DNA from 4 places in the Colwellia sp. BRX8-7 genome. Region 3 is predicted to be linked to each of the others. Evidence: predicted binding sites of a transcription regulator. Region 3 holds the regulator's gene; each other region holds the start of a gene.
What was found. Region 3 encodes sigma-54, which starts transcription at its own class of promoters, with help from an activator protein. Its sites were predicted from a motif close to GTTGGCACGNNNNTNGNNT; they were not measured.
Positions count from the first base shown of each region.

Region 1: H4J57_RS05950 (PEP-CTERM sorting domain-containing protein) is a predicted target of sigma-54. The motif match lies at 1,067-1,085, and genes of this name have one in related genera.
Region 2: H4J57_RS05260 (PEP-CTERM sorting domain-containing protein) is a predicted target of sigma-54. The motif match lies at 3,298-3,316, and genes of this name have one in related genera.
Region 4: H4J57_RS01200 (CmpA/NrtA family ABC transporter substrate-binding protein) is a predicted target of sigma-54. The motif match lies at 2,750-2,768, and genes of this name have one in related genera.

Region 1 is NZ_JACGVP010000004.1:250,980-255,978, forward strand. Features, by position in the region: gene H4J57_RS05940 (PilW family protein) at 1-446, shown strand, start outside; gene H4J57_RS05945 (hypothetical protein) at 436-948, shown strand; gene H4J57_RS05950 (PEP-CTERM sorting domain-containing protein) at 1,140-1,658, shown strand; gene H4J57_RS05955 (rod shape-determining protein) at 2,370-3,413, shown strand; gene mreC (rod shape-determining protein MreC) at 3,550-4,470, shown strand; gene mreD (rod shape-determining protein MreD) at 4,457-4,936, shown strand; gene H4J57_RS05970 (nucleoside triphosphate pyrophosphatase) at 4,973-4,999, shown strand, end outside.
Region 2 is NZ_JACGVP010000004.1:85,572-90,570, forward strand. Features, by position in the region: gene H4J57_RS05245 (RNA polymerase sigma factor) at 1-360, opposite strand, end outside; gene H4J57_RS05250 (LysR family transcriptional regulator) at 1,242-2,168, opposite strand; gene H4J57_RS05255 (LysE family translocator) at 2,284-2,925, shown strand; gene H4J57_RS05260 (PEP-CTERM sorting domain-containing protein) at 3,388-4,089, shown strand; gene H4J57_RS05265 (hypothetical protein) at 4,374-4,999, shown strand, end outside.
Region 3 is NZ_JACGVP010000011.1:167,472-172,470, forward strand. Features, by position in the region: gene mgtE (magnesium transporter) at 1-694, opposite strand, end outside; gene H4J57_RS12570 (HPr family phosphocarrier protein) at 814-1,089, opposite strand; gene rapZ (RNase adapter RapZ) at 1,103-1,957, opposite strand; gene ptsN (PTS IIA-like nitrogen regulatory protein PtsN) at 1,989-2,444, opposite strand; gene hpf (ribosome hibernation promoting factor) at 2,490-2,777, opposite strand; gene H4J57_RS12590 (RNA polymerase factor sigma-54) at 2,801-4,309, opposite strand; gene lptB (LPS export ABC transporter ATP-binding protein) at 4,389-4,999, opposite strand, start outside.
Region 4 is NZ_JACGVP010000001.1:277,116-282,114, forward strand. Features, by position in the region: gene nirB (nitrite reductase large subunit NirB) at 1-147, shown strand, start outside; gene nirD (nitrite reductase small subunit NirD) at 174-509, shown strand; gene H4J57_RS01190 (ANTAR domain-containing response regulator) at 862-1,497, shown strand; gene H4J57_RS01195 (CmpA/NrtA family ABC transporter substrate-binding protein) at 1,539-2,612, shown strand; gene H4J57_RS01200 (CmpA/NrtA family ABC transporter substrate-binding protein) at 3,014-4,360, shown strand; gene H4J57_RS01205 (ABC transporter permease) at 4,484-4,999, shown strand, end outside.

The sequences.
Region 1 (4,999 bases), on a different contig from region 3:
CTGAAGAGGATGATAATTATTCTGTGGTGGTTTATCCATTAAATAGTGATGATGTTTATCAAACGATTAATAGTAAAGTATTTCCATTAAAGTCAGGGAATTTCAATGGCAGCGGATCTCCTCATACATTAACGTTTTTTAATGATATTAGCTTTGCCGAAGACTCTACTACTCAACGACTTTTTATTAGCAAGAAAGCGGTGATGTACTGCCATGAGAATAACAATGAATTAGTACGTTACGATATAGATAGTCATAATTCTGATGGTAGTATTAGTGGTCAAAGTACGGGTATGTTAATGGCTGAAGATTTAATTACTGCTACTTTTAAAGCTGGGACAGGCTCACGTCAACGAAATGGTACTATTGAATTAGATTTCGAATTTTCTCGTAACAATGAAACAATTCATTTTAACAATGAAGTACAGGTGCCTAATGTTCCTTAATCATGTGGGTCAGCAACTATTGCTAACAAAAACTATAACTCATTGTAAAGTTAAAAAAACTCAACAAGGTAGTGCTTTAGTTATTGCGATATTTATTATTATCGTGATGACAGTCTTAGGTTTGGCGCTTGTTCGTATGTTAAACACTAGTGCAGAATCTGTTGCCTATGAAGTGATGGGTACTCGCGCTTACGCGACAGCACAAATCGGGGTTCAGTGGGGGGGGCGAGAAATTTTTCCTCTAGGTACCGGTGCGTCTCGCCATTGTGATGGCAGTACGGTTTCAGTGAACAATAACAGCTTTGTGTCTCCGCAAACGTTAAATCCCCCTAGTGGTATAAGTAATAATGACGGCTTAGCTAATTGTCAAATAAGCTCTTTAATCTGTAAAGATTTAAAATACGATGGCGTAGCATATTTTACGATTACTAGTACAGGGCAATGTAATGTTGGTGGGATAATTACTTCACGAACGATTGTAATAGAGGCCCGTAGCTTATAAGCTCTAAATACTTTGATTACTATTGCTGTATTGTATAATGTGTTAATATTCTTTACACAATATAATTCTTACAGTTAATTGATTTTTATAATTTACCTTTAAAACAACATGTTGTATTTATGGCTCGTTAATTGCATTTTATTTATATAGTAAGATTTTTTACTGCCATTCTTCATTAATTAGGATTTATAATGATTAAGTTAATTAGCCAGTTTTTAGTTGTTTTATTATTTATCACTGCCGGTGTGGCAAACGCTACTCTTATCACTGCGGATCTGACTGAAAATAATTATATTAATTATAAAGGTCTTGATTGGGCTTGGGCTTCTCCGGTAAATGTAGAGGTGTACGGTTCGAATAGACTATATTCTCCAACTCTTCATGAGGGGTGGAGATTTGCTTCTGAAAATGAATTAATTATTTTAAAAACAGAATTAACTCTTCAAGATTTCACTGGTATTGATGAAAGTGGTAATGAATTTACTATTCAAGCCATTGAATATTGGAATACACATTATGTTCGCTTTAATATCGAAGATTTTAATAATGACTGGGTAAATAGTAGTTGGACAATAACGCCTAATATTGATTGGAACTATGAAACATTCTACGTACGTGATACGCCATCGGATGTACCTGAACCATCTACTATCTTGATTTTTGCTATTGCGTTAATCGCTATATCTTTGAGAAAACGCGTGATTAAATAATTTGAATGCGCAGTGAATAAAATTAAAAACAGCCTCGTCAATGCGGGGCTTTTTATTGCCTTAAAATAATTATATAGGACCTATATTAGGCTCGCTAAATTTATTTGAAAAGATGTGCCGATAAAAAATAGTTGGCTTTTAAGCCGAACATTCATCTTTATTCATTAGTCATCATGAAATTTTATTCACCGATAAATATGATTAATTAGCATGGTTATCTCGTGGTAAAATGCTGAAATTTATTAAATAGGTTATCTAAAAAGATTGATTTTTAATTCGAAGCGAGTACAAAAATATTTTGTCATTTTATGGTAATAATTAGGGAACTATTGGTGTTGAATACAAGACTAAAGATTGGCGAAAGTGTAACTGCAACGCAAAGTAAGTAACATAACCGATAAACGTAATTGTGCAATTGTAACATTTTGCCCAAATCGAGAAAATGTTACTATGACTTTTTAACAAGAATGAGGGATTTAATACATTATTGATTAACAATTCCCTCAATTTTGGCTTAGTCATTAAAAATATGCTAAAAAAGTGATGTTTTTTATCATTCAAACAACACAAATTTGAAACACTCAGGTATGATTAGCCAATATAATATATTATTAACAAACTTGACAAAATGCTCATTGATTAACTCAATGCTTTGTTGAGAATAAAAGAGATTAATTCTCTTTTTATAACACTTTAGGATATTTAGATCTTATGTTTAAAAAATTACGCGGCATGTTTTCTAATGATTTATCAATAGATTTAGGAACGGCGAACACTCTTATTTATGTAAAAGACCAAGGCATCGTTTTGAATGAGCCTTCGGTAGTTGCTATTCGCCAAGACCGCTCTGGTGGTTCAAAAAGTGTAGCCGCAGTAGGTTCTGCTGCAAAACAAATGCTGGGCAGAACGCCAGGTAATATTGAAGCTATTCGCCCAATGAAAGATGGTGTTATCGCTAACTTTTTTGTTACTGAAAAAATGCTGCAATACTTTATTAAACAAGTTCACAGTAATAATTTTTTACGCCCAAGTCCTCGTGTACTTGTTTGTGTTCCTTGCGGCTCTACTCAAGTTGAACGTCGCGCTATTCGTGAGTCTGCACTTGGTGCTGGCGCCCGTGAAGTTTATCTTATTGACGAACCAATGGCTGCGGCTATTGGTGCAGGTATGCCAGTTTCAGAAGCTACAGGTTCGATGGTAGTTGATATTGGTGGTGGTACCACTGAAGTCGGTATTATTTCATTGAACGGTGTGGTTTATTCTTCTTCTGTACGTATCGGTGGCGATAAGTTTGACGATGCCATTATCAATTACGTACGTCGTAACTTTGGTAGTTTAATTGGCGAAGCAACCGCTGAGCGTATTAAACATGAAATTGGTTCAGCCTACCCAGGTGAAGAAGTATTAGAAATTGAAGTACGTGGCCGTAACTTAGCTGAAGGTGTTCCTCGTAGTTTTACGTTGAACAGCAATGAAATATTAGAAGCACTACAAGAACCACTAACCGGCATTGTTAGTGCTATTATGGTTGCTTTAGAGCAAGCGCCACCAGAACTAGCCTCTGACATTTCAGAACGTGGTATGGTACTTACTGGTGGTGGCGCATTATTACGTGACTTGGATCGTTTATTAATGGAAGAAACTGGCATTCCTGTTGTCGTTGCTGATGATCCACTTACGTGTGTGGCTCTTGGTGGTGGTAAAGCGCTTGAGATGATTGATATGCACGGCGGCGATTTATTCTCTTATGAATAAGTAACCTTCCGTCTGTCGTTGTAGGGTAAATTTAGCGGGTAGAAGTACTTATTGACTGATGTCATCTTGTATCTATTACTTAAATTTACCTATGTAGTTTAACGATGACCATTCCCTAAATAAATTTTAGGTTTATATGAATCCAATATTTAAACATGGCCCTTCCCCTCAGCACCGACTCTTGTTGGTGCTGTTTTGTTCTGTGTCTTTAATTTTTTTCGATCACAAAATGAATAGCTTTGAAAATATTCGAGGTTATTTACAGTCTCTGGTCAGCCCCTTACAGTATTTAGCGACGACTCCTAAGCAAGTCATGACTTGGGCTGCCGAAAATATTGTTACGCGGCGACAACTACTCAGTGATAACCAGCAATATAAAGTTGAAGAATTGCGTTTTCATCAACAACTATTAGAACTTGAAATTATCAAGAAAGAAAATAAGCGGTTGCGTTTATTACTGGCGTCGCCGATACGTGGTGAAGTAAAGAAAATGGTCGCTGAAATAATATCAGTCGACTCTGATCCGTATAGTCAGCAAGTCGTTATTAACCGTGGCAGTGATGATGGTGTCTTTGAAGGTCAACCTGTTATTGACGATGAAGGTATTGTTGGGCAAGTATTACATGTGGGTATTAATAGTAGTCGGGTTATTTTAATTACTGATGTCACTCACGCCGTACCTGTTAGAGTTAGTCGAAATGGTGTGCGTTTAGTCGCTTCAGGAACAGGACAAATAGACAGATTAACCCATAATTTTGTGCAACACAGTACGGATGTTCGCACGGGTGATTTATTAGTAACTTCAGGTCTTGGTGATAAGTACCCTGAAGGGTATCCTGTTGCACGAGTGACCAAAGTTTCACAGAATGATGCAAATGCCTTTGCTTTAGTACAAAGTCAGCCGGTCGCTAAAATTGATCGATTACGCTATTTATTATTGCTGTGGCCTGAAAAAGCATCAGAGATTTTTGCGCCTTCGCAAAAAGTAGTAACACCAAACGTACCTGATAATAAAAAAAGTGAAGATAACACAGGACTAAATAATGTCGATACGTAACCTTTTGATTATTATTTTTACTACGGTTATCGCTTTAATCGCCAGCATTATGCCATTACCCCAGAGTATTGATGTTTTTCGTCCAGACTGGGTGTTAGTGGTATTAGTATACTGGTGCTTAGCCTTACCCGCGCGTGTTAATGTTATAACCGCTGGTTTTGTTGGCTTATTACTTGATGTTTTACTGGGGTCTATTCTCGGTGTGCACACGATGGCGATGGCTCTTGCTGTTTATATTATCGCGGGCAACTTTCAAAAAATTAGAAATTTCTCTGTTTGGCAACAATCACTCATTGTTGGTGTTTTATCGGCGTTATATCATTTAATTGTTTTTTGGATGCAACGGTTTTTAACTGATGCCGTGTTCCTACCTAGTTATTTATATCCGGTGATCACAACTATTGTACTGTGGCCTTGGGCGTTTTTATTATTAAGAAAAGTACGTCGTCACTTTCGTATTACTTAACCCCTGTTATTGACCCGTTAACTGAGTAATTTTTCTATGAAGCCTGTTTTAATTTTAGCGTCA
Region 2 (4,999 bases), on a different contig from region 3:
AATCAACGAACTATAGGGTTCTTTTAAACAAGCAATCGCCTCACTTAACCAACGACTTAATTGTTGGTGCTGTAAATTCCCTGCCGGTTCTTCATGTTTTTGTGTCACTTGATGCTCTTCTTCAACTTGGCTGAATTCCTTACGCTTACGCAATTTATCAATACAAGCATTACGGGTTACCGTAGATAGCCAAGCCGATACTTTTTCAACATCTACTTGTTGGATGTTATTCCATAAACGCGTAAAAACATCTTGTGTAATATCTTCCGCTTCATGTTTATCACGTAAAATATACAAAGCTAACGAATAGATTCGTTGCTGATGTTGTTCGAGTATTTTATTAAATTTATTTCCTTTCATAGTTATAATTACGCACTACTTTGCGAAAGGTTACAAATTAAGTATCTTATTTTTAATTTATTATTAAAAAGAGTCGCCAAAGTGATTGGTATGATAAGGAGATTCAATATAACTAATAGGGTAGGGTTTCTTGAAATAAATTGGTTAATCAATGTGTTATCGTTAAAAAATGAATCTGTGGATAAAGTGATATTAAGTTAAAAATTTTTATGAATAAGCTTAATTGAGACGATTAAAGACAATTTTTAGTGATGGCCATTATAATTGCGACAGGTGATTTTTATATTTTATTGAATTTTAGGCATAAAAAAACCGATGAAAACAAGTTCATCGGCTGGATAGCTTTGGGGAAGCTAAAATATAAAATTATTACAACAGGTGCTCACTAAAAGAGAACAGAAACATTATAGAGTAACAACTCTATAAGTGTAAAGTAAAAAGTGAAGTAATTACTCAGTTTTTTGTTTTTTTCGGTTTTTGTTGCTTTTAGTGGTTAATCATCACCACCGAATTTAGAATACAATTTCATGGTGCTATCGGTCACGAAGATGTGCTGAGTGATTATTGCGATCATCAGCAATTAAAGCGACGACATAATTTAAGCCATTGCAATAAACTCTTTGCTTGAAGACATTAAAAACAGGTGTAAATTATTAATCCATGATTTTGGAGAAATAGCCTTGCCAAAAAATTGTTATTTTGGGAGCAAATTGACAACATCTTCCTTTAACACACGAATATATTGTCAAATATCTCTTATAGCTGAGGACTCCATAAATGTTGAAGTTTATTTGTCATCTATTTAGCTTTTTAACATGAGTGTCATATTAATTGCTTTTTGATTTTTAAAGTGAGTGTCTTTAAATTAATGGTTTAATGCCTCACGAGTGGGGCTGTATTTCTTGTAATTTTTGCTTCATAAAATCGATAAAAATGCGGTTCTTATTGGGTAAATATTTACTTTGTACATACTGCAAACAAATATCACCTTGGTAATTGCCTTGTAACCGCCAATCTTCCAAAAGTGGAATGAGCTTGCCACTGCTAATGCCCTGTTGTGCGATATAATCAGGCAGAGAGCCAATACCAAAGCCTTGTTCAATAGCGTCTCGACGCATTTCACTGTGGTTAAGTAAATATGAACCAGTGACTTGTACGCTTGTTTGTTGATTTTTTTGACTAAATCGCCACCGGCTATCTGACATGTTTTCACCTAAGCAAAGGCAGGGTAAATTTTTTAAATCGTCGGGGTGTGTTGGTAGCGGATGGTTAGCTAGAAAATCAGGACTGGCACATAACACTTGTTCACTGCGACCAATTTTAACGTTGACCAAAGCTTCAATCGGGTTGTCATTGATATGAATTAAGAAATCAACACCGTCATGAATAGGATCTAAAATCCGGTCAGTTACTTTTAAATGCAATTGAATATCAGGGTAGCACTTTAAAAACTCGACAAAGAGTGGCCGCAATACTCGATTGGCAAGTGATTTTGGTGCCGCCACCCTCAACAATCCACTAACCGTTGATGTTGTCGAGCTACTGGCATTAACGGCTTGCTCTGCTGACTCCATCATTTGTTTACAATAATTAAAGGTTAATGTTCCTGGCTCTGTTAACGCTAGTTGCCGTGTAGTGCGTTGTAATAGTTTTATGCCTAAAGCATCTTCTAATCGGCTAATTTGGCGACTTACCGCTGAGGGGGTTACCCCAAGTTTGATTGCCGCTTTACTAAAGTTGCCCTGCTCAACGACAGTTACCAAAATAGCCATATCAGACAATAAGGGGATTAGTTTATTTGTGTCCATCAAGCACAAGTCCTTTTACAAATAGGTGTATTGTTTTAAATTTCTCATATATTAACATAGCTGCACAGTAACAAGTGAGTTGCTATGAGACTATTTTAAATGATGAGAGAGAAATATGGAGTTGTTAATAAGTACTTACATGACAGAAATTATTGCGGTAAGCACCATCGCTATTTTTATGGCTATGTTGCCTGGTGCTGATTTTGTCATGGTGACTCGCACGAGTATCTATAATGGCCGTTTATCGGGGTTATATATGAGTTTAGGTATGTGTTTATCAGTTTGTATACATGCTAGCTATTCGATTGCAGGATTAGCGGTTGTGATTGCAAACTCCGCCTGGTTATTTGCGACAATCAAATATTTAGGAGCGGCTTACCTTATTTATATTGCCTGGCAGTTATTAACAACACGTGATCTGTTAAATAATGATCACAACAATCAAACAGCAGCAATGTCGCCTTTTAACGCGATGCGTCGAGGCTTTACCTGCAACATCTTAAATCCGAAAACATCTATCTTCTTCTTAAGTATTTTTACGCAAGTTGTTTCTGTAGATACTCCGCTAATAATGCAAGTAAGTTATGGGATAATTATTATGTTGGCTCATTTTATTTGGTACAGCGGTGTGGCGTTATTGTTATCACACCCTAATATAATGCCTCGTTTCAATCGTCACAAACACAAAATAGATAAAGTCGCAGGATTCATATTGATGATAATTGCTATAAAGCTCATTTTAATGAACGCTGTTTAAGTAAAAATTTCTCAGGCGTTTATTTAGGTCTGCCAACTTATATCAGCTTTTCAGTGATTTACCCTCGCAGTAATTTCGCTGGCAACCATAGGTTTGGTCATGCCGTAATCTTGAGCTAAATTACATCGCTTTTCTATAAGAGCTGCGCGATGTTCTATCGTTTCTTTGGCCTCACTTTACGTTTGAATGATTTAGCTAAGCCATCATCGTGATGAACTTTTTTATTGCTAAATGAAGCTTAATGACTGTTATTTTAAATAATACAATGAATTCAACTGGTTGATGAGATGGGTGTGTCAGATTTATTTACATATTTACTCTAATGTTATTTTTTGTTTTATATAACCAATTGAAATATATCCTATTTAATTTGTTGGCCTGTTATTTGCTTTGCTGGGGTATGATTATTGTTTTAATAATTATCTCCCAGATTTAATTGAAATAAATTTAAAGGCACAAAAAATGAAAATGAATTTTTTACCATTAGTACTATTAACAACTGCTCTTACTTTACTTACGACTACCGCCAGCGCAAGTTTAATTCTTGGCACAGGAACTGAGGCATTAGTGGGTGGTGATTTAACTGATCCAGAGAATGACGGTCTTGCTAATTCGAATGTAAACTATAATGCAATGTTTCGTTCTAGTATAGAACCTGCCTTTGGCAATGGAGAGAGTGCATTTAATGTATTTGATAACATTTTATCATCTGGTAACGCCAAGTGGTGTTGCGATGGTGGTAATGTATGGGTAGAAGCTGATTTTGGTACAAATCGTTACATTCTTGATAAATTCACACTTTCTTCTGCAAATGATGTTCCTAACAGAGATTCCGATCAGTGGAGTATCTTAGGCTCAAATGACGGAATCAACTATACGTCTATTTATTCTTATGACGTAGCAGGAAGCTCTATTTGGGGGGCAACACGCTTTGAAGTTATTCAGTTTTCAAATGCTGATGATTATAACGTTAATACGGCATATAGTATTTTCCGTTACCAATCAACTTCGGTTGTAAGCGGCAATAATCACCAATTAGGTGAAATTGAGTTTTTTGGTACTGCTGCTGTTAATGATTCTGCTGTTAATGTTCCTGAACCAACTACCCTGGCAATTTTTGCGTTAGGTCTAATTGGCTTAGCGTCGCGTCGCTTTAAGAGCTAACTATAATAGTGTAAACGTTCTTAGTTATATAAAAACATCAATTGTAATGATTGGTGTTTTTTTGCTTTTGTAGGTTCAGTTAAGTTTGTTCTAACTTAACTAATGTCTTTTTATTATTACAATTATAGTTACTGATAACTATTTACACTTTGCAGGCGTTCTTTTTGTGTAATATTTTATATTAAGCAAATTGGCTTATTAAACCTCTCAAGTTTGATTTAAGTCATTAATAGCATTACATTGATTATACATGGCTAAAAAATAAACATATTTATGGATTAAATGTGGCTGAATCTTTGATATCAGAACTGAAAAGGCGAAATGTTTTCAAGGTTGGGATTGCCTACCTTGTACTTGCTTGGGTTGTTGTTCAAATCACGTCAATTGCTGTTCCGGCATTACACTTGCCTAATTGGATAAATACTGCGGTATTTTTTTTTGGTCTTATTGGTTTTCCTTTTGCCCTTTTTTTTGCTTGGGCGTTTGAAATAACTCCCGACGGTATCAAGCTTGAATCCGCCATATCATCTGGAGATTCTACTGCTGCTCTTACAGGTCGTAAATTAGATTTTATCATTATTGGCCTTATGGCAATTGCCTTGATTTACTTTATTTATGAGAGTCGTTTTCAATCACCAACGGCTTTAGTCTTGCCAACAGAACAAGCTGAAGTTATTGCCCAAGTTTCCATCAAAGTTAATGCAAATAATCCATTAATATCAGAGCCAAAGGGTACCTCGATTGCTGTACTTCCTTTTGTAAATATGTCTTCTGATAAAGAACAAGAATACTTTTCAGATGGTATTTCAGAAGAAATATTAAATGTATTAGCAAAAATACCGAAACTACAAGTAACCTCTCGTTCATCGGCGTTTGCCTATAAAGATACTAAGATTAATATTTCGGAAGT
Region 3 (4,999 bases):
AATCAAATTTTTCAAAGAGTTGTGCTACGTCACTATCAGACAAATGCACTTGAATTGCTTCGATATCTTTATCAATGAGTGTTGAGACGATAATTTCAGGTTTGGCGGTAATTATCGCCGCTAGAGAAACGGCGCCAATAAAGTGATTTTTACCATCGACCACATAAAAAGAATCGGTCGCTTCAGGTAAATCACCTCGTAAGCGTAAATAGCGCAATACCACATCAACCGTTACATCGGGACGAATTGTTATGGTATCGGTGTTCATGATACCGCCAGCGGTATCTTCTTCAAATGATAACGCTGCTTCGACTCGACCTCGGTCTTGCGAGTCCATAGCACTTAATACTTCTTGATAAACACTATCGGGTAGAGTACGTAAAACTTCAGCTAAATCATCAACATCCATGCCTTCAGCAACGGCGGCTAATTTTTCAGGGCGGATAGTTTTTAAAATGCCTTTTCGAACTTCCTCATTGAGTTCTTCAAGTACTTCACCGTGATTATCAGCGTCGATAAGTTGCCATAAAACGGCACGACTTTTCGGGTGAGATGACTCTAATATTAAAGCAATATCATAAGCTGGCATGTTCTGTAGTAATTTTCGAACGTGCACAAACATACCGCTACCAAGTGCTTTATTGACTTGTTGCAGGCGTTGATGATTTTGTTGTTGCTCTGATATTTCCGGCATAAAGTTTTCCTGTGCCGCAGTAATACGAAAATTATATTGTTTATATCTTAGTCAAGATGCGCTGGCTAAGGTGTTGTAATGAATGATAACGTAACTTTATTTTTTATTCAGTCTTTTTATCATTCGTCTTCATCAAATTTATCAGAAAATAACTGGCATACATCGTCAAGTGCTTGTTGAGCATCTTCTCCTTGGGTAATAACCTCTACTGTTTTTCCAAAGCCACCGGCCAGTAACATTAACCCCATAATACTACTGGCATCAGCTTCTTTGCCCTCTAAGCAAATAGTAACGTTAGCATTAAGCTTTTGGCTTAACTGGGCAAGTTTAGTGGCAGCACGTGCATGTAATCCCAGTTTATTGCTAATGGTTAATGATTTATTATATTTTGGCATACAGTGACCGTTATTAAGTGCTTTGTATTTTAATATCGCGATGATGAGACTGAACATCTTCGCGTTCTTTTCTAAGATTGTTTGCTAATATTTCTGCAATATAAACCGATCGGTGTTTTCCACCCGTACAACCAATGGCGATAGTAATATAGCTGCGATTGTTTCTTTCTAAGTGGGGTAACCACGTCATCATAAAACTGTTAATTTGCCAGATAAATTTAGTGACAATCGGTTGGCTAGCAAGAAAGTCTCGCACGGGTTGATCTAAACCGGTAAAACCTTTTAAGTCTGTTTCCCAAAAAGGGTTAGGCAGAAAACGTGCATCAAAAACATAATCTGCGTCTTGTGGTACACCGTGTTTAAAGCCAAAAGATTCAAACACCACCACCATAGATGCCGAGGTTTTGCCTAAAATTCGCTCACGCACTAAATCAGATAATTGATGAGGTGATAACTGACTGGTATTAATATACAAACCCGCACGCGTGGAAATAGGCTCAAGCAGCTTTTTCTCTAAAGAGATGGCTTGGTCGAGTGGGATATTTTGTTTAATCAAAGGATGTAAACGACGCGTTTCACTAAAACGTCGAATAAGATCAGAGTCATCAGCATCTAAATACAGAATATCGAGTTTTACCGTTTTTGGTAGATAATCTAATATTTCTGAAACGTCATTAGGGTCATTGGGTAAGTTACGTACATCTAAACTAACCGCTACTTTGTCGTAATCATTAATAACGGTATGTGCTAATGCAGGCAATAAATTCACCGGAATATTATCGACACAGTAGTAGCCTAAATCTTCGAGTACACGTAAGGCGACACTTTTACCTGACCCTGAGCGACCACTGACTATCAAGAGTTTCATTTGAGTTTTCCTGGATTATTATTAGATTTTATTAACGTTTAGCATGCTTTATTAAAGTAAAAAGCTCTTGCGAATTTTGGCATTTTCTTACTTGCTTTGCGAATTGTTTAGTACTAAATATTTGCGCAATACTTTGTAAGGTATCTAAATGTTGTTGGCAGTTTTCTTCAGGTACAAATAACGCAATAATAATATCGACAGCACGGTTGTCTATCGCATCAAATTCAACGGCTTGTTCACTGGTCAGCAATACAGCAATAACTTGTGACGTGTTAGTTAATCGACCATGAGGAATCGCAATGCCATTTCCTATGCCGGTAGAGCCAACCTTTTCACGCGCCATTAAGCTTTCGAATAATTGATGAGTATCAATATTATCGAATTTTTTTGCCGCAGTTTCGCTAATTATTTCAAGGAGTTTTTTTTTGCTTGTACCCTTAATCGCACACAGGGTGCAATCAAGGGTAAGGATATCTTGCAACTTCATTATACTACTTAGATTCTTTGGTGAGTGAACAGGCGATAAACAGCATTAATGCTGATTCGTTTTACCTTTGTACTTCAATATTTGCCGGTCAAGCTTAACAACAAGACTATCAATAGAGGCATACATGTCAGCATTTTCAGCTTTTGCATGTAAATCAGAGCCACTAACGTGAACAGTCGCTTCAGCAATTTGATTTGATTTTTCAACGGTGAGAACAACATGAACATTATTGATATGATCAAAATGTCGGCTTAATTTTGCCATCTTTGTCGTGACGTTTTCTCGTAAAGCTTCGGTAATGTCAACATGGTGGCCAGAAAGATTAATTTGCATAAGCTTAATTCCTCATCTTTTCGTTAAAGTAAACTTTTTCGTTGGTTAGAAGGTGGAATAGAAAGTGACTCTCGATATTTTGCTATGGTACGTCGAGCTACATTTATCCCTTGATCGGCTAATAAATCAGCCATTTTACTATCACTAAGTGGTTTTGCTGGGATTTCGGCAGCAACAAATTTTTTGATTAATGCACGAATAGCTGTTGATGAACATTCGCCACCGCTTTCGGTGCCAACATGGCTTGAGAAGAAAAACTTCAGTTCGAAAATTCCACGTGGCGTATGCATATACTTTTGTGTCGTCACTCGTGAAATGGTTGATTCATGCATATCGACAGCTTCGGCAATATCATTTAAAACCATTGGACGCATGGCTTCATTACCATGTTCAAAAAAGCCAATTTGACGTTGCACAATACAGTTTGACACTTTTAATAAGGTATCATTACGGCTTTCTAAGCTTTTAATAAACCATTTAGCTTCTTGTAAATTTGAGCGAATAAATTGTGTGTCAGCTGTCGACTTCATCGAACGTGACATCGAAGCATATTGCTGATTCACCGAAAGTTTTGGCGCAGTATCAGGATTTAATTCGACCACCCAACGGCCATTTTTCTTTTCAACAGAAACATCAGGAATAACATACTGATCGTCACTCTTCATCACACTATCGCCGGGTCTAGGGTCAAGTGATTGAATAAGACGCACTACTTCGCGCAGTTGCTCTTCTTTCAGTCGAGTTTTACGCATTAATGTACGATAGTCTCGGCTACCCAGTAGATTAATATGGTCACGCAAAACTAACTTACTTTCTGCTAACCAAGGTGTAGCGGGGTCAAATTGATTAAGTTGAATGATTAAACATTCTGAAATAGAACGAGCAGCGACACCAACAGGATCAAAGAGGTTAATACGTTTTAGTACCACCTCAATTTCATCAAGCTCTACTCCTTCAATGGCAACACTTTCTAAAATGTCTTCACTAGATACCGTTAAGTAACCGGCGTCATCAACAGCATCAATAATTGCTGTCGCTATAGCGCGGTCTGTTTCGGTAAAAGGGCTTAATTCCATTTGCCAGCGCAAATGATCTTGAATGGAGTCTTGAGTCTCGCCTTGGTAAGTATAATCTTCTGAAGCTGGGCCTGAGCTTGAACTTGCTGCACCAGCCGTGTAGTTATCATCCCAAGTGGTATCCATGTTTAATTCTTCAGGGATATCGTTCTTGTCCATGGCTTCAGTGGTGGTGATTTCATCAATGGTAGGCGTAGCGTCTTCGCTACCATCAGAAGCGGGGGCTTCTTTAACATCACCAGTACCGGCAGTGTGAGCTTCTTCAAGGTTGTCAGTACTTTTATCTTCAGGATTATTTGAAGACTCATCCATTTCTAATAATGGATTACTTTCTAAGGCTTCCTGAATTTCTTGTTGAAGCTCTAACGTAGACAGTTGCAGCAATTTGATTGCTTGCTGCAATTGTGGCGTCATGGTTAATTGTTGTCCTATGCGGAGTTGTAGAGTAGGGCGCATTTAGGTCATTAACTTCCTATTATTTTTAATGGGATATTTTCGTTTTTTTCATACGAAGATACTATTCATTTACTGACTACTATAGCGTGAATTGTTCACCAAGGTATACATCTCTTACGTGTTGATTTGCAAGAATTTGATCTGCAGTACCTTCTGCAATAAGTTCACCATGACTAACAATATACGCATGTTCACATACATCGAGAGTTTCACGTACATTGTGATCAGTGATCAACACACCAATGCCACGTTCTTTTAAGTGTAGAATAATTTTTTTAATATCACCTACTGAAATTGGATCAACACCAGCAAAAGGTTCATCTAATAAAATAAATTTTGGTTCAGCAGCTAATGCGCGAGCAATTTCTACTCGGCGGCGTTCACCACCAGATAAGCTCATGCCTAAATTATCTTTGATATGACCTATGTTGAATTCTTCAACAAGATGTTCTAATTTCTCTTCACGTTCAGCATCTGATAATTCTTTTCGTGTTTGTAAAATAGCCATAATATTGTCGTAAACACTGAGTTTTCGAAAAATAGAGGCTTCTTGTGGTAAATATCCGATGCCTTTTCTCGCACGCTCATGCATAGGCGCTAACGTCAGGTTTTCGTCATTTAAGATAATATCGCCACTATCACTTTCAACTAAACCCACAATCATATAAAAAGAAGTTGTTTTTCCGGCAC
Region 4 (4,999 bases), on a different contig from region 3:
TTAAAGCGTTTTCGTCAGTTTGTTAACTCTGACACTGTCGATGGCAACATCGAATTCGTTACTGAGCGTGATCAAATTAGACCCGCTCAAGGTGATGAGAAAAAATATGGCGTTCAAATTCAAGCCGTTGATTTAACACCTGCATAAATACATTTACGAATAAGGAAAATAAAATGACAACAGAAAATAGCTGGCAAACCATTTGCTCAACCAGTGATTTAATTAAAAACTCAGGTGTTTGTGCATTATTAGCAAACAAAGAACAAGTGGCTTTATTCCAAGTAGGTAAGGACACCGTTTATGCTATTTCTAACTTTGATCCCTTTGGTAAAGCAAACGTTTTATACCGTGGTTTAATTGGTGAAACTAAAGGTAATATTTACGTTGCTTCACCCTTATTAAAACAACGCTTTGTTTTAAATTCAGGAGCCTGTTTAGATGATGATACTTTAGCGATTAAAACCTATGAAACACGTGTTACTGATGGAAAATTAGAAATATTTGGTTAAGGATTTCATCCTTTATTTTCATAAAAATCCTAGCGAAGTTAACGGTGCTGGGATTTTTATTTTGTACCATTCATCATTAAATTTAAGCCTAATATGACTCACTTAGCATCTGCTAAAAAAAAGTCTGCATACGCGAAGATTAATTATCCCAATTCTACATGCTAAGGTGTTTAAACAGTTCAATCTCGGAAGAGATTATTTTGGTGCATCTTTGCATCACAAACTAATAAAAACGAGTATAAAAAATCAAAGGGCAACCCTAACCAATTGATATAAATGTAATTAAACTTCTGGTGTGAATTGTGCTTTAATATTTTAAATATACTTAATTCTTAATTTTAATTTGAATAAATTGAAAAATAAAACCTTGTCTTTGCCTAATAAAAATACGATATATCAGGATGTTCCATCAGGATTAAAAGTATTGCTTGCTGAAATAAACCATGCAAAAGCAAAGGTATTAATGAGCGTACTGATAAATGAGCAATATGATATCTATCATGTTGCTCATTCTGGCGTACCTTTATTAAGAGATGTTAAACAGCTAAACCCAGACGTTATCATTATTGATATAGAATCTCCAAACAGAGATATGCTTGAAAACCTCAATAAAATTTCTCAATTCGCCCCAAAACCTATCGTAGTTTTTTCAGAACAACAATGTGCCAATACTACCATTAATCAGATGGTCAAATCAGGGGTTAGTGCTTATGTTGTAGGGGAAGTTAATCAAACAAGAGTGAAGTCAATTATTGATGTGGCTATTGCGAGATTTGAGCTTTTTCAAGGACTAAAACAAGAACTTGCTGACACTAAACAAAAATTGTCTAGCCAGAAAAGTATCGATAAAGCTAAACGTTGGTTAATGGAAACAAAACAACTGTCTGAAATAGATGCGTATCACTTCATTCGAAAAATAGCGATGGATAACAGCCAGAAAATGGATGATGTTGCCAAAAACATCCTTTCTGTTGCTAGCATTTTTTAGATATTTAAAGACGTTTTAAAGAATTGTAGAGAATATCAATTATGTTTAATATTGAAAAAAAAAATATAACCCTTGGCTTTATGCCATTAACAGATAGTGCCCCCTTAGTCATTGCTCATGAAATGGGATTTTTCGAAAAATGGGGGCTTAACGTAAACCTAACAAAACAAAATTCTTGGGCCACATTAACAGATAAATTGCATAGCGGAGTTATTGACGCCGCCCAAATGTTAGCCCCTATGCCCATTGCCTGTAACTTAGGTTTACACGGACAAAAGTCAACCGTGATTGCCCCAATGATATTGAGTCGTAACGGTAATGGCATCACGTTATCGACTAAACTCTACCAAAAAATATTATTACAACACAATACCAATGAGATCAGTATGCCATTTTCGGCCAATATATTGAGACATGAAATAGAGCAACGAAAAAAAGAAGGTAATAAATTAACCTTCGCTGTCGTTTTTCCTTATAGCTGTCATCATTATCAACTTGTTGAATGGCTAAAGAATAGTGATATCGATCCATCAGACATTAATTTATTAATTGTACCTCCTTCAAACATGGTGCCATCTATGCATTCAGGGGATCTTGATGGCTTTTGTGTCGGTAGTCCTTGGAATGCTAAAGCGGTTAGAGAAGGTGTTGGCATCACAGGTGTTACCTCTTCTGACTTATGGGAAGATTCACCTGAGAAGGTGCTTGGATTAATGTCTGATTGGCAAGTTAAGCACCCAGAAACAACATTTGCTTTAGTATCTGCTTTATATGAAGCATGCCAATGGCTTGAAAATATTCCCAATCGCTTTGAAGCAGCGAGGTTCTTGAGTCGTGCAAAGTATTTAGACACACATATCGACGTAATTGCGCCTTCATTAATGGGGAGTTGCCTAACCCTTAACAATACATCACCTCGTAAAGTAGAAAGCTATCAACAATTTTCGACATTAGGTGATCCCACATTCAATAGGCCAGCACATCATTACGGTGAAAACATTGCCAAATTAATGCAAGCGTGTGGACACATAAACAGACAACAAATAACGGATCTAGACATTGCTTCGATCTACAGGGAAGATATTTATCAAGCTGTAATATATAAGAATAAGTAGAGCCTTTATTAAAATGAAGTATCTGCCTACAGGCCTATAGACACCAAAATAGTGCAAATACTTCTCACTGTTGGAGCAAAGTATTTAATCAAAAAAAATAAAACAAAGTAAGTTACTGATTTTAAAAACAATTAATAGGTGGCACTAATTGTGCTTTATAGTTAATAGCGTTTTCATGTTAATTCAATCAACAGCGGTTGTTTTAACGATAAAGTGAAAATTGACTCAAAACTTATTTCGTTAAAACTAATCGCACTGCAACGACGTAGTCATTATTAGTTTGGCATTGAAGCCCACAGTACTCGGATTGTATCCGAAGTACTGTGGGCTTTTTTTATTTGGAGAAAGGTATTTTGAAAACGACTTTAAAAAATGAATGTAAAAAATTATGCCGTACTGTTATTGCAGGACTATGTATTTCTGGCTCCCTACTGACTTCGTCTTTGCAAGCAGCAGAGCTAGGCTACCCAGAAAAAGAAGAACTTAAATTTGGTTTTATTAAATTAACCGATATGGCCCCTATCGCTATTGCTTATGAGAAAGGATTTTTTGAAGATGAAGGCTTATACGTCACGATTGAATCTCAAGCTAACTGGAAAGTATTACTTGATGGCGTTATAGATGGTCGATTAGACGGTGCTCACATGCTTGCTGGCCAACCCATTGCAGCAACGATTGGTTACGGGACTAAAGCTGAAATCATCACGCCTTTTTCAATGGACTTAAATGGCAATGCGATTACTGTTTCTAATGAAATTTGGAAGCAAATGAAGGTCAATATTCCTAAGCAAGCCGATGGAAGACCTGTTCATCCTATTAAAGCTGATGCCTTAAAGCCTGTTGTAGAAAAGTATCTTGATGAAGGCAAACCTTTCAACATGGGTATGGTGTTTCCAGTATCGACACATAACTACGAGTTACGCTATTGGTTAGCGGCTGGTGATATTCATCCTGGATTTTACGCTCCTCATAAAGGTGATACATCAGGAAAGATTGACGCACAAGTGCTGTTGTCAGTAACGCCTCCTCCACAAATGCCAGCCACAATGGAAGCCGGCACTATTTATGGTTATTGTGTAGGTGAACCTTGGAACCAACAAGCCGTATTTAAAGGCATTGGTGTGCCGGTCGTTACCGATTATGAAATTTGGAAGAACAACCCGGAAAAAGTATTTGGTATTACTAAAGCCTTTGCTGAAAAATACCCAAATACCACCATTCGTTTAACACGCGCATTGATTCGTGCCGCTAAATGGTTAGACGAAAACAATAATGCTAACCGTCCAGAAGCAGTGAAAATTTTATCTCAATCGAACTATGTTGGTGCTGATTACGACGTTATCGCAAACAGCATGACAGGGACTTTCGAGTACGAAAAAGGCGATGTGCGTTCAGTACCTGACTTCAACGTATTCTTTCGCTACAACGCCACTTATCCTTACTACTCTGATGCTATTTGGTATTTAACACAAATGCGTCGTTGGGGACAAATTAGCGATGACAAACCTGATAGTTGGTACAAAGATATTGCCGCACAAGTTTATCGTCCTGATATTTACATGGCTGCAGCGCAATCATTAGTTGATGACAAGTTATTGTCTAAAAGCGACTTTTCAGACTTAGTCGGTGAAGACGGTTTCCGTGCTCCTCAAAAACACTTTATTGACAACATTGTTTATGACGGTACTCAACCAAACGCCTATATAAACAAGTTTAAAATTGGCCTAAAAGCCGGTGACAAACTTTAGAACCTTGTCGTATTTTAGCCAGTACTTTACTGAGTAGTTATGCGCTGTCCATTAACTGGCAGCGCATAAAGGAGAGCAAAAATGACTGCTGTAATTAATAAAAAAACATTAGGTATTGTGCCAATGAGTAATAACAAAATAATCGGGTCCTTTATTTCAGAAAAGGCACAAGCGTTGATATTACCTATGGCCGGTATCTTCTGTTTTATGCTGCTATGGTCGTTTACGGCAAGTAGCATTGATACTTCGCTCGGAAAATTCCCTGGCCCCAGTGCAGTGGCTACTCAAGTAGTTAATTTAATTGATGAACATAATGCTGAACGCGCCAAAGAAGATGCTTTTTATATTCGCCAGGACGAACGAAATAAAGTGCGAATGGCAAAAGATCCAAGCTATCAAGCTAAAATACGAGTTTATACTGGTAAAGAAACATTTTTAGACCAAATATTCACCAGTTTAGTGACGGTAGTTAGTGGCTTTTTAGTGGCTGCTGTTGTTGCTATTCCCTTAGGTATTGCCATTGGTTTAAGTAAAAATTTAAATACGGCAATAAACCCTATTATACAAATTTTTAAACCCGTATCTCCTTTGGCTTGGCTACCGATAGTAACCATGGTAGTCAGTGCACTTTATGTATCT